DNA from 3 places in the Mesorhizobium sp. M1338 genome. Region 2 is predicted to be linked to each of the others. Evidence: riboswitches for the same ligand, from Rfam matches in the RefSeq annotation. Region 2 holds a riboswitch; each other region holds the start of a gene.
What was found. A riboswitch is a leader RNA that binds a small molecule or an ion and turns the genes downstream of it on or off. The one in region 2 is predicted to bind thiamine pyrophosphate.
Positions count from the first base shown of each region.

Region 1: another riboswitch for thiamine pyrophosphate. It lies ahead of NKH19_RS30205 (YkoF family thiamine/hydroxymethylpyrimidine-binding protein); the one in region 2 lies ahead of thiB (thiamine ABC transporter substrate binding subunit).
Region 3: another riboswitch for thiamine pyrophosphate. It lies ahead of thiC (phosphomethylpyrimidine synthase ThiC); the one in region 2 lies ahead of thiB (thiamine ABC transporter substrate binding subunit).

Region 1 is NZ_JAMYLL010000065.1:3,592-6,860, reverse strand. Features, by position in the region: gene NKH19_RS30220 (tetratricopeptide repeat protein) at 1-174, shown strand, start outside; gene NKH19_RS30215 (hypothetical protein) at 224-979, shown strand; gene NKH19_RS30210 (hypothetical protein) at 976-1,218, opposite strand; partial or broken gene NKH19_RS30205 (YkoF family thiamine/hydroxymethylpyrimidine-binding protein) at 1,266-1,667, opposite strand; TPP riboswitch at 1,658-1,770, opposite strand; gene NKH19_RS30200 (hypothetical protein) at 1,989-2,324, shown strand; gene NKH19_RS30195 (LysR family transcriptional regulator) at 2,453-3,269, opposite strand, start outside.
Region 2 is NZ_JAMYLL010000003.1:140,347-143,615, reverse strand. Features, by position in the region: gene NKH19_RS04535 (ABC-F family ATP-binding cassette domain-containing protein) at 1-773, opposite strand, end outside; gene NKH19_RS04530 (thiamine diphosphokinase) at 775-1,419, opposite strand; TPP riboswitch at 1,507-1,621, shown strand; gene thiB (thiamine ABC transporter substrate binding subunit) at 1,664-2,662, shown strand; gene thiP (thiamine/thiamine pyrophosphate ABC transporter permease) at 2,903-3,269, shown strand, end outside.
Region 3 is NZ_JAMYLL010000041.1:48,713-51,981, forward strand. Features, by position in the region: gene NKH19_RS26050 (hypothetical protein) at 244-888, opposite strand; gene NKH19_RS26055 (hypothetical protein) at 1,077-1,292, shown strand; TPP riboswitch at 1,421-1,537, shown strand; partial or broken gene thiC (phosphomethylpyrimidine synthase ThiC) at 1,641-3,269, shown strand, end outside.

The DNA.
Region 1 (3,269 bases), on a different contig from region 2:
CGGATCAGCAAGGCGGATTATGACGGGGCCATCGCCGATTTGAGCCAGACGATAAAGCTCAAACCGGATTTCGCCGCCGCCTACAAAGTGCGGAGCAGAGCATGGGACGCCAAGGGCAACCACAAGCGCGCCGAGACCGACCGCAAGAAAGCGCTGAGCCTCGGGGCGAAATAGAGACAAGGTTCGGGAGGGCTGCCAGATGTCGCGTTGGAGGGCTTTGAGCGTGGCGGCGGTCGCCGCTTTGTCCTTCGTTGCAGTGAAGGTGTTGCCCTGGGTGGTCGGCTTTGCCGGCGGTAAATATCTCTACCAGACGGTGGCGGGTTCGCCCGATCCACAAACGCTGACCACAGCTCAGGTAAGGGAACAGATTGAGAGCCAGGGAAGCCAAATCTTCAAGGCAATCAAGCAGGAGTTTCCAGACGACTACGACGCCGTCGTGGAAAAGATCACGGCCGTGGCCAGACTTGGAAATGTCGATCAGATGCGAAATACGAGCAGGATGGCTGTCGCCGATCTCAGGCGAAGATACGCACCCCTGCTGTCCTCGGCTCCGGATGGCAAAGCCGCCGAAGCGCTGCGTGCACAATCGGATATGCTCAACCATGTCATGGCGCGGGAAACCGCCGCCGTCTGCAACAACTACCTACGTGAAGGGCCGGGCGCACTCAGCGCGCCGGACCAGGATTTCCTGATCGACATGGACAAGGTCGGCGCCACCCTGTTTCATGCCTTCGGTGCAGCGAAGGATGGCGGTCTGCCGGCCGCCGCTGCTAGCGACGGAGACTGGTCGCTGCTGGCCGACGCTTTCATCAATGCTGGCGGCACTCCCGCCGAGATGACTGCCATTGCCAATGTCAGCCGGGACTTCGAAGGTCTCTGCCCGGCCGTGGCAAAACTCTACGCAGCCGCCCTGTCGCTGCAGGGTGAATCCGGACGACACATCAAAACCACTCTGCTCTATGAGATCGTCCGGAATTAGTCGGATCTGCTGATCTGTGTGTCTGACGTAGAGCTGCCGCACTTCGTGAGCTTCTTTGATTGGCCAGCCATTTCCTCGAAGTTCGACGCGAAGAGATAGCCGCCGATCGCGTCCATCTTGGCCGGTTCCATCGTCCCGATGGCGCCGCTTTGGCTGCGCAGATAATGGCCGTCGACCAGCATCTTCAGTGAAGCCTCGATCAGTGCCGGATTAAGCGTATCCTTGTTGGCGGCGACCAATAGGGCTGCCCGCCTCCTCGGGATGATCAACAGCGAACTGATAGCCGCGCCGCGTCGCCTCCGCGCAATTTCGCGCAGAAATGCTGGAGCGCTCATAGACGCCCGACTGCTTGAGAAAATCGATGCAGCCGTAGATCTCGTCCATATGGTCGTCGGTGCCCATCACGTAGAGCGAGAACTGCGCTGCCGCCGGCGCCGCGCACCGCCGCGATGCCGCATCCCTGCGCGGGCCGAGTGGCCCGACAGGTCCGCCAAGCGCATCGGAGCGGCAGATCGGATCATCCGGCTCGCCCGGACAGCCGCGCGAAATGGCAGCCGACAGCACGCGAGTTTGCCGCTGCGCGCCGCCACCACGAAGAGGTCGCGCACAGCGCGCCCAGCGCGCCAAGGATGACGCCGACGAAATCGTCGACCATGGGATATAGGGAAATCTGTGCGCCTGAAAACATCGCCCGCCTCGCTCCGCTGGTATTACCCAGATCAGCTTTTAGGGTCTGCGGGCTTGCCGCCCCGTCTCAGCCCCGACCGTACGGAGCACCCCCGTGGATGCGCGGGTTAATGCACCAATCAAACTGAAGTGAAAGCCATTTTTTCAGCGCGTTGCGCCAAAAAAGCATTGCGCCAGGCCTGGTTCTTGGGTCGAAGCTGCCGATGCTGCTGGAGCGGAATTTTGTCGGGAACCTTCGCTGCCGCGACCTGTTGTCCCCACAGTCGCAATGCGATCACCTTCGTAGAAACAAGCGACGAGTTCACAGAAATGGAGACAAACCATGTTCATGAAAATCATCGCAGCTTCGGCTCTTACCGTCGGTCTGGCCATGTCAGCCATGGCGCAAAGCGCCGGTAGCAACAACGCAAATGGCGATGGCAGCGGCAGCGGGAAGTCGGTGACTGTGGAGCCGAACACCCCGGCTTCGCCGAATACGGTCAGCCCTGGTACTGTCGACCCCGGCATAACCAACAGCACGACCGGCATGCCCGGCGAAATGAATTCGAACGCAGATCGAAATTGCCCGGCCGGCCCGCAGGGCGCGCAGCCTGACGCTACCCACACGTCGCCGGGCACCTCTGCGCCGACGGTCAATGACAACCATTGCGGTAAGTAGGCCATTGCTGGCCACCGAAGAAGCCGCGAGCGCATGCTCCGCGGCTTCTTTGGGCGTCAGCGGAACCGGGCACTCCTAAACAAGGCCAAGCTGGCATTATCGACCTGTTCAAGCGGCGCGGCGCGCCGTCAGCCACCCGGCAGCGTTTGGCGTCCGGCATGTGCATGCCGCAGAAAATCGACGAAGGCGCGCACGGCCGGCGGCGTATGGCGCTGCTTCTGATAGCAGAGGAACCAGCCGGAAAAGGTCGCACACCACTCATCCATCAGCGACACCAGTTTGCCGGCATCGATCAGCGGACGTACCAGCTCTTCCGCCCAGAATGCGATGCCGACGCCCTGCACCGCGGCGGCAATCGCCATGTCGCGGCTAGAGACGATCAGCGGACCGTTGACCGCGACCGAAAACCATTGGCCATCCCTGGCGAATTCCCATCTGTAGGGGCCGGCACTGCCCGGCCGGCACCAGTTGATGCAGCGGTGTTGGTGCAAATCCGCGGGTGCCGACGGCGATCCGTGACGGGCGACGTACTCCGGCGAGGCCACGGCGAGTTGGCGCTGGGTGCCGCCGAGCGCTACGGCGACCATGTCGGCTTCAAGAAATTCACCAAGTCTGGCGCTGACATCATAGCCGGCCTCGACACTATCAATGGCGGCATCGTCGATCGTCACATCGAGCACGATGTCGGGCCAAGCCTGGTGAAAACGGCCGAGCACCGGCTCGAGATAGGTGGTGGCGGCAACACTGGGCATATGGACGCGCAAGATGCCGGCTGGCATGCCACGCAAGGCTATGGCATCGCCGACCGCCGCCTCCATCTCGGCCATGGCCGGCGCGAAGCGCGCGTGTAGGCGCGCGCCGGCTTCGGTCAGCGAGAGGCTACGGGTTGTGCGGTTGAGCAGGCGCAAGCCAAGCCGCGCTTCGAGCTGGCGGATCGTCTGGCTG
Region 2 (3,269 bases):
AAACGCTGGCGCATGGTTTGCAACTCGCCCAGCCGGCGCATGTTGCGCTTGCGCCGCGCCGTCACGCCGTAGCGCAGCCAGTGCTCCTCGCGCACGATCTGGCGGCCAAGCTTGTGCTGCTCGCGTTCTTCCTCTTCCAGCACCAGGTCGCGCCATTCCTCGAAATGGCCAAAACCCTTGTCCAGCCTGCGCGTCTGGCCGCGATCGAGCCAGACGGTGGCGCGCGATACACGCTCGAGAAAGCGGCGGTCGTGCGAGATGACGATCAGTGCCGATGAGGTGCGGACGAGCTCCTCTTCCAGCCATTCGATCACCGAGAGGTCGAGATGATTGGTCGGCTCGTCGAGCAGCAGGATGTCGGGTTCGGGCGCCATGACGCGGGCAAGGGCCGCGCGCCTTGCCTCGCCGCCGGACAGGTCGTTCGGCCGCTCCTCACCCGAGAGGCCGAGATGCTCCATCAGATAGCTGGCGCGGTACGGGTCGTCGGCGGGTCCGAGTCCGGCCTCGACATAGGCGCGGACACTGGCAAAACCCTCCATGTCGGGCATCTGCGGCAAATAGCGGACGGTCGCCGAAGGCTGGCGGAACACCTCGCCGTCCTGCGGCTCGATCAGGCCGGCGGCGATCTTCAGCAGCGTCGACTTGCCCGACCCGTTGCGGCCGACCAGCGCGATCTTGTCGCCGGCAGAAGCGGTCAAGGCGGCGCCATCGAGTAGCGGCGTGCCACCGAAGGTCAGTTTTATCCCGTCGAGGTTGAGAAGGGGCGGGGCCATGTCAGCTTTCAGGTAAGGGAAAAGGATGAGCGAGCAGCATCGCGCGGCCGTGGCCGAGCGCGATTTCGAGGCGGCCCTTGACCTCATTGGAAATGGTCAGCGACGAACCGAACGCCACCTTGACGTGATTCAGTGGCCATTTGGCGCCATTGACGGTCAGGCCGGCGAGTTCGGAAAAGCCGAGCACCGAAAACAGCGTGCCGTCGGCATAGTCGAAACCGGCCCTGCCGTGGAGCAGGGGAACGCCCTCCTGGGCGCCGCTGGTCAGCAGCACCTCCGTTCCGGCCTCGGCAAGGCGCAGGGCAAGCGCAAGATGCAGGAAAGCGTGGTCGGCGCGCTTGCCGCCGAAGGCGCCGGCGAGCACCAGGCTGGTCGCGCCGAGCTCCAGTGCGGCTGCGATGGCCAGTTCGCCATCGGTTTGGTCCTTTTCCGCCGAGAAGGTCCGGCGGGGGACAGTGGCGAGATTTTCCGGCAGGTTGGCCGGCACGGAATCGAAATCCCCCACCCACAGTTCCGGGACTAGGCCGAGCAGCCGCGCATGGCCGATGCCGGCGTCGGCGGCAATCACGCGGGAGCCTTCGACCTGGCGGTCGAGCCGTGGCGTGCGGATGAGGTCGCCGCCAAGCAGGATGGTGAATGTGCTCATATCGTGTGGCCCTTACCAGCCTGGCACCGGAAACGGAAGGCGGCAAACTCCCACTTGCGTGAGGGATCGGCCGGGCCTATGTGTCGAAACGCTCTAACGGGGTGCCGAACGCGATCTTCGCGGACCGGCTGAGAGGCAGTCTCGCCAACCCGCTGAACCTGATCCGGTTTGTACCGGCGGAGGGATTAGACGTTTCGGACAGTCCGACGCCTCAATTCCTTCAATTCGAACGAAGGAGGCGCCGATGCGCACGCTTTTATACGCTCTTGTCTCAGCCATGACCGTGGTCTTGTCCGGGCCGGCCTTGGCCAAAGACAAACTCACCGTCTACACATATGAGAGTTTCACCGCCGACTGGGGTCCGGGTCCCGTGGTGAAGAAGGAATTCGAGGCCGAATGCGGCTGCGATGTGGAGTTCGTCTCGGTTGCCGATGGCGTCGCGCTGCTCAACCGCGTCAAGCTGGAAGGCGCATCGACGAAGGCCGATATCGTGCTTGGCCTCGACACAAACCTTACCGCCGATGCCAAGGCCACCGGCCTGTTCGCGCCGCATGGCGCGGTGGCGGATGCCACTGTGCCGGGCGGCTGGAGCGACGACACTTTTGTCCCCTTTGACTACGGCTACTTCGCTGTCGTCTACGACACGGAGAAGCTGAAGAGCCCGCCGAAGAGCCTGAAAGAACTGGTAGAAGGCAGCGCCGACGACAAGATCGTCATCCAGGATCCGCGCACCTCGACGCCGGGCCTCGGCCTGCTGTTGTGGGTCAAGTCTGTCTATGGCGACAAGGCGCCGGAGGCCTGGGCCAAGCTGAAGGCGAAAGTGCTGACCGTGACGCCGGGCTGGAGCGAGGCCTACGGCCTGTTCACCAAGGGCGAGGCGCCGATGGTGCTGTCCTACACGACGTCGCCGGCCTACCACATGGTGGCGGAAAACACCGAGCGCTACCAGGCGGCCTCCTTCGAGGAGGGCGAGTACCTGCAGATCGAGGTGGCGGGCATCACCACGACAGGGGCCAAGAACCCGCTGGCCGAAAAGTTCATGGCCTTCATGACCGGACCGAAGTTCCAGGATGCCATCCCCGAGACCAACTGGATGTTCCCGGCAGGGAAGACCGACAAGCCGCTCAACCCGGCCTTCGACAAGCTGGTCAAGCCGACCAAGACCTTGCTGTTCAGCCCCGAAGAGGTCGCCGCCAACCGCAAGGCCTGGGTGGATGAGTGGCTGGCGGTGATGAGCAAGTAATTTGGTCCTATGATCGAAAGATGAGTGTCCTACGGCGCCCCCCTCTGTCCTGCCGGACATCTCCCCCACACGGGGGGAGATTGGCTGTCGTCGGCGATTTCGCCAATCGCCAACGTTGCTGGAATGAGCGAGGCGCGGAAACTGCCAATCTCCCCCCTTGTGGGGGAGATGTCCGGCAGGACAGAGGGGGGCGCGAAGGAACGCGGCCTTCGCTAAGAACCTCAAGTCAGGTGGTCCAGCGTGCAACGCGCGTCTGACCCCCGCATCAGCGCCGGCATCCTCGCGCTCGCCGCAATCGCGCTGCTCATCGGCGGCGCGTTTGCCGGCCTGCTTTTCGAAGGCGGCCACGATCTTTCGGGCGCCTGGGCAGCCTTCGATCCCTATCTGCTGCGCGTCGTGCGCTTCACGCTCTGGCAAGCGGCATTGTCGACGCTCCTCTCCGTCGGGCCGGCGCTGTTTGTCGCGCGGGCGATGTCGCGGCATCCACGCTTCTTCGGCCGCGCCTTCATCCTGCAACTGTTCGCCATACCGTTGGCGCTGCCGGCCATCGTCGCGGCACTCGGCGTGCTGGCGCTTTATGGCCGCGCCGGCTATTTCGCCGGCGTGT
Region 3 (3,269 bases), on a different contig from region 2:
CGCTGTCAGCCGCTCAAGTGTATGGCCCCTTCTGCGAGACAAATGCTCAGCGTGAGTTGGAGATGATCCAGACGAAGGTCATTGCGTTGACGCAGCTCGCGAAAGCGGTTTCGATTTCTTCCACGGGACCAGTCGCCAGGGTCAGCAAACGCGCCATGAGCCACAGAGAGTTGGAGCTTCCTCCCCGTGGGTCGAAGGCTGTGAAGCTGCTCCGTTCAAAATGTCGGAGCGTTAAGGCGTCAGCTAGAAACGATAACGAAGCCCAACAGTATTCGCGTTGGAACCCTCTCCCATATTTCCAAACGTACCACCGGCGCCGGATCTGTGGTGGAGTTGATAGACAAGCTCGACGTTGGGAGCTTGCCTTAACCTGAAAGAAAGCTCGGCGCCGATGAAACCAAGGAAAGACGCGTCGCCGTCGTAATAGACCTCGCGCTCGCGTTCGATTTCGGTGGTTCCCGTAACGGCACTCAAACCGGCCGTCAGTGCTGGCGCAATCGCCAGATCGCCGATGACAAGGCCCTGGTGACGAACCCTAACCCCGGCCCAAACTTCCCCTGACGTATCGTCATCCTCGCCAAACCTTACGGCGGCCCCGGTCACACCGCCAAGAACGAAACCAGCGCCAATATCGGCGAAGTCGCGGCCGTAAGCAGCTCCGATTATGTAGTTGTTCGTATAGTCGGCGCCGAAGACGTTGATCGTGTTCCCAAATGATCCGGCCGCAAAAACGCCGCCAAAAAAATAGACGTCGTTCTTCGCCGGTTGACCGACAGCGAAAGGATCTTCGGTAGCAAAATAGATGAAGGGAGAACTGTTGTCGGCGAGAGCGGAAGTGATGGGACCGGTCAGGATCAGTGCGGCCAAAGCTGCTTGCACCCCGCGCATTCACAAGCTCCGAATCAATCCCTCAGTTGTCATCTTTCATCCGGCATTTGACGGGAAGAAGCAAGTTCCCTGCTCCACGAATTGGATGGAGTTCTATCCCATTGCTTGACCAAACCTTCTTTCCGAACTGCAGGTCGCTCAGCAAATCGGATTCCCCTTTGCCGGCACTACCTACGGGATCTGGTCGAATGAAAAAGCTCGCATCTTCCGTAGCGTTCGGCCCGCTCCGACGGTCAAGAGAGCTGCGGATCCAGACGACGTTGCGCCGCCCGCTTGCCGACCCCAAGCACGGCGAGGTGATCCGCGAGGATCTGCGCGCTGGTCTCTCCGCTGTTCCGATCTGGATGCAGGAGTTCCTGCGCGAACTCCTCGGCCCAGGCGCTCGGCACGAGGGCAAACCATGAGCACCGACGCCTACCGCCAAATCTTCCCCGACACATTCATCAGCCTTCCCGCACGACTTGATTGGCGACCGATCAAAGCCGCGGGCCAAAAGCGCTTGACAAAATAGCGTCGGCCCGCTCAATTTCGACCCATTCACCAGGGGAGTCCCGGCAAGGGGCTGAGATACTGCTGGCTTTCGCGGCGCAGTGACCCGTTGAACCTGATCCAGTTCATACTGGCGTAGGGACGGTGCAAGCGCTCTGCGGGAGTTCACGCCCGAGGTCCTATTTCGGCAGGTCCACAGAAGCGTCTTTTCATCCTTCCGGCACAGAACTGGGTCTCCAATGCATGAGCAAAGGAGCCTCAAGATGAATGCCCTCACCCCCGCCGTGTCGACAGGGCCGCTGCCTGCCTCACGGAAAATCCACAAGTCTGGCGTCCTCCATCCGCACATCAAGGTGCCGATGCGCGAAATCTCCGTCCATCCGACGGCAGGCGAACCGCCCGTCACCGTCTATGATCCGTCCGGCCCTTATACGGACCCGACTGTCAAAACCAGCATCGAAAAAGGCCTCGCCCGGCTTCGCCATGAATGGATTACGGCACGCGGCGATGTCGAAGCCTATGACGGCCGTCATGTCCGGCCGGAGGACAACGGATTCGCGGCGGGCGAGCGCCTGACACCGGAATTTCCCGTTCGCAACCGGCCGCTCAGGGCCAAGGCCGGCAAGGCGGTGACCCAGCTTGCCTACGCGCGCGCCGGCATCATTACGCCTGAGATGGAGTTCGTCGCCATACGCGAGAACCTCGGCCGCGAGACCATGCGCAGCAAGCTGCCGCGCGACGGCGAAGCCTTCGGCGCGGCGCTTCCCGATTTCGTCACGCCGGAATTCGTGCGCGACGAGGTGGCGCGCGGACGCGCGATCATTCCCGCCAACATCAACCACCCGGAGAGCGAGCCGATGATCATCGGCCGCAATTTCCTGGTGAAGATCAACGCCAATATCGGTAACTCCGCTGTCACCTCCTCGATGGCCGAGGAGGTCGAAAAGATGGTCTGGGCGATTCGCTGGGGCGCCGATACGGTGATGGACCTGTCGACCGGCCGCAACATTCACAACATCCGGGACTGGATCGTGCGCAACGCACCGGTGCCGATCGGCACGGTGCCACTCTACCAGGCGCTCGAGAAGGTTGGCGGCATTGCCGAGGATCTGACCTGGGAGGTATACCGCGACACGCTGATCGAACAGGCCGAGCAAGGCGTCGACTATTTCACCATCCACGCCGGCGTGCGGCTGCATTATATCCCGCTGACCGTTGACCGGGTCACGGGTATCGTCTCGCGCGGCGGGTCGATTATGGCCAAATGGTGCCTTCACCACCATCGGGAAAGCTTCCTCTACGAGCATTTTGCGGAGATCTGCGACATCTGTCGCGCCTACGACGTGTCCTTCTCGCTCGGCGACGGCCTTCGTCCGGGCTCCATCGCCGATGCCAACGACGCGGCGCAATTCGCCGAGTTGGAAACGCTCGGCGAACTGACGCAGATAGCCTGGGCCAAGGATTGCCAGGTGATGATCGAGGGGCCCGGCCACGTGCCGATGCACAAGATCAAGGCGAACATGGACAAGCAGCTCGCTGTCTGCGGCGAAGCGCCCTTCTATACGCTTGGACCGCTGACAACCGACATCGCGCCGGGCTACGACCACATCACCTCAGGCATTGGGGCCGCCATGATCGGCTGGTTCGGCACCGCCATGCTCTGTTACGTCACGCCGAAGGAGCATCTCGGTCTTCCCGATCGCAACGACGTCAAGATCGGCGTGATCACCTACAAGATCGCGGCCCATGCCGCCGACCTGGCAAAAGGTCATCCGGCGGCGAAAGTCAGGGATGATGCCCTTTCCCGCGCGCGATTCGAGTTCCGCTGGGAGGACCAGTTCAATCTGTCGCTCGATCCCGAAACCGCGCGGTCCTTCCACGACCAGACCTTG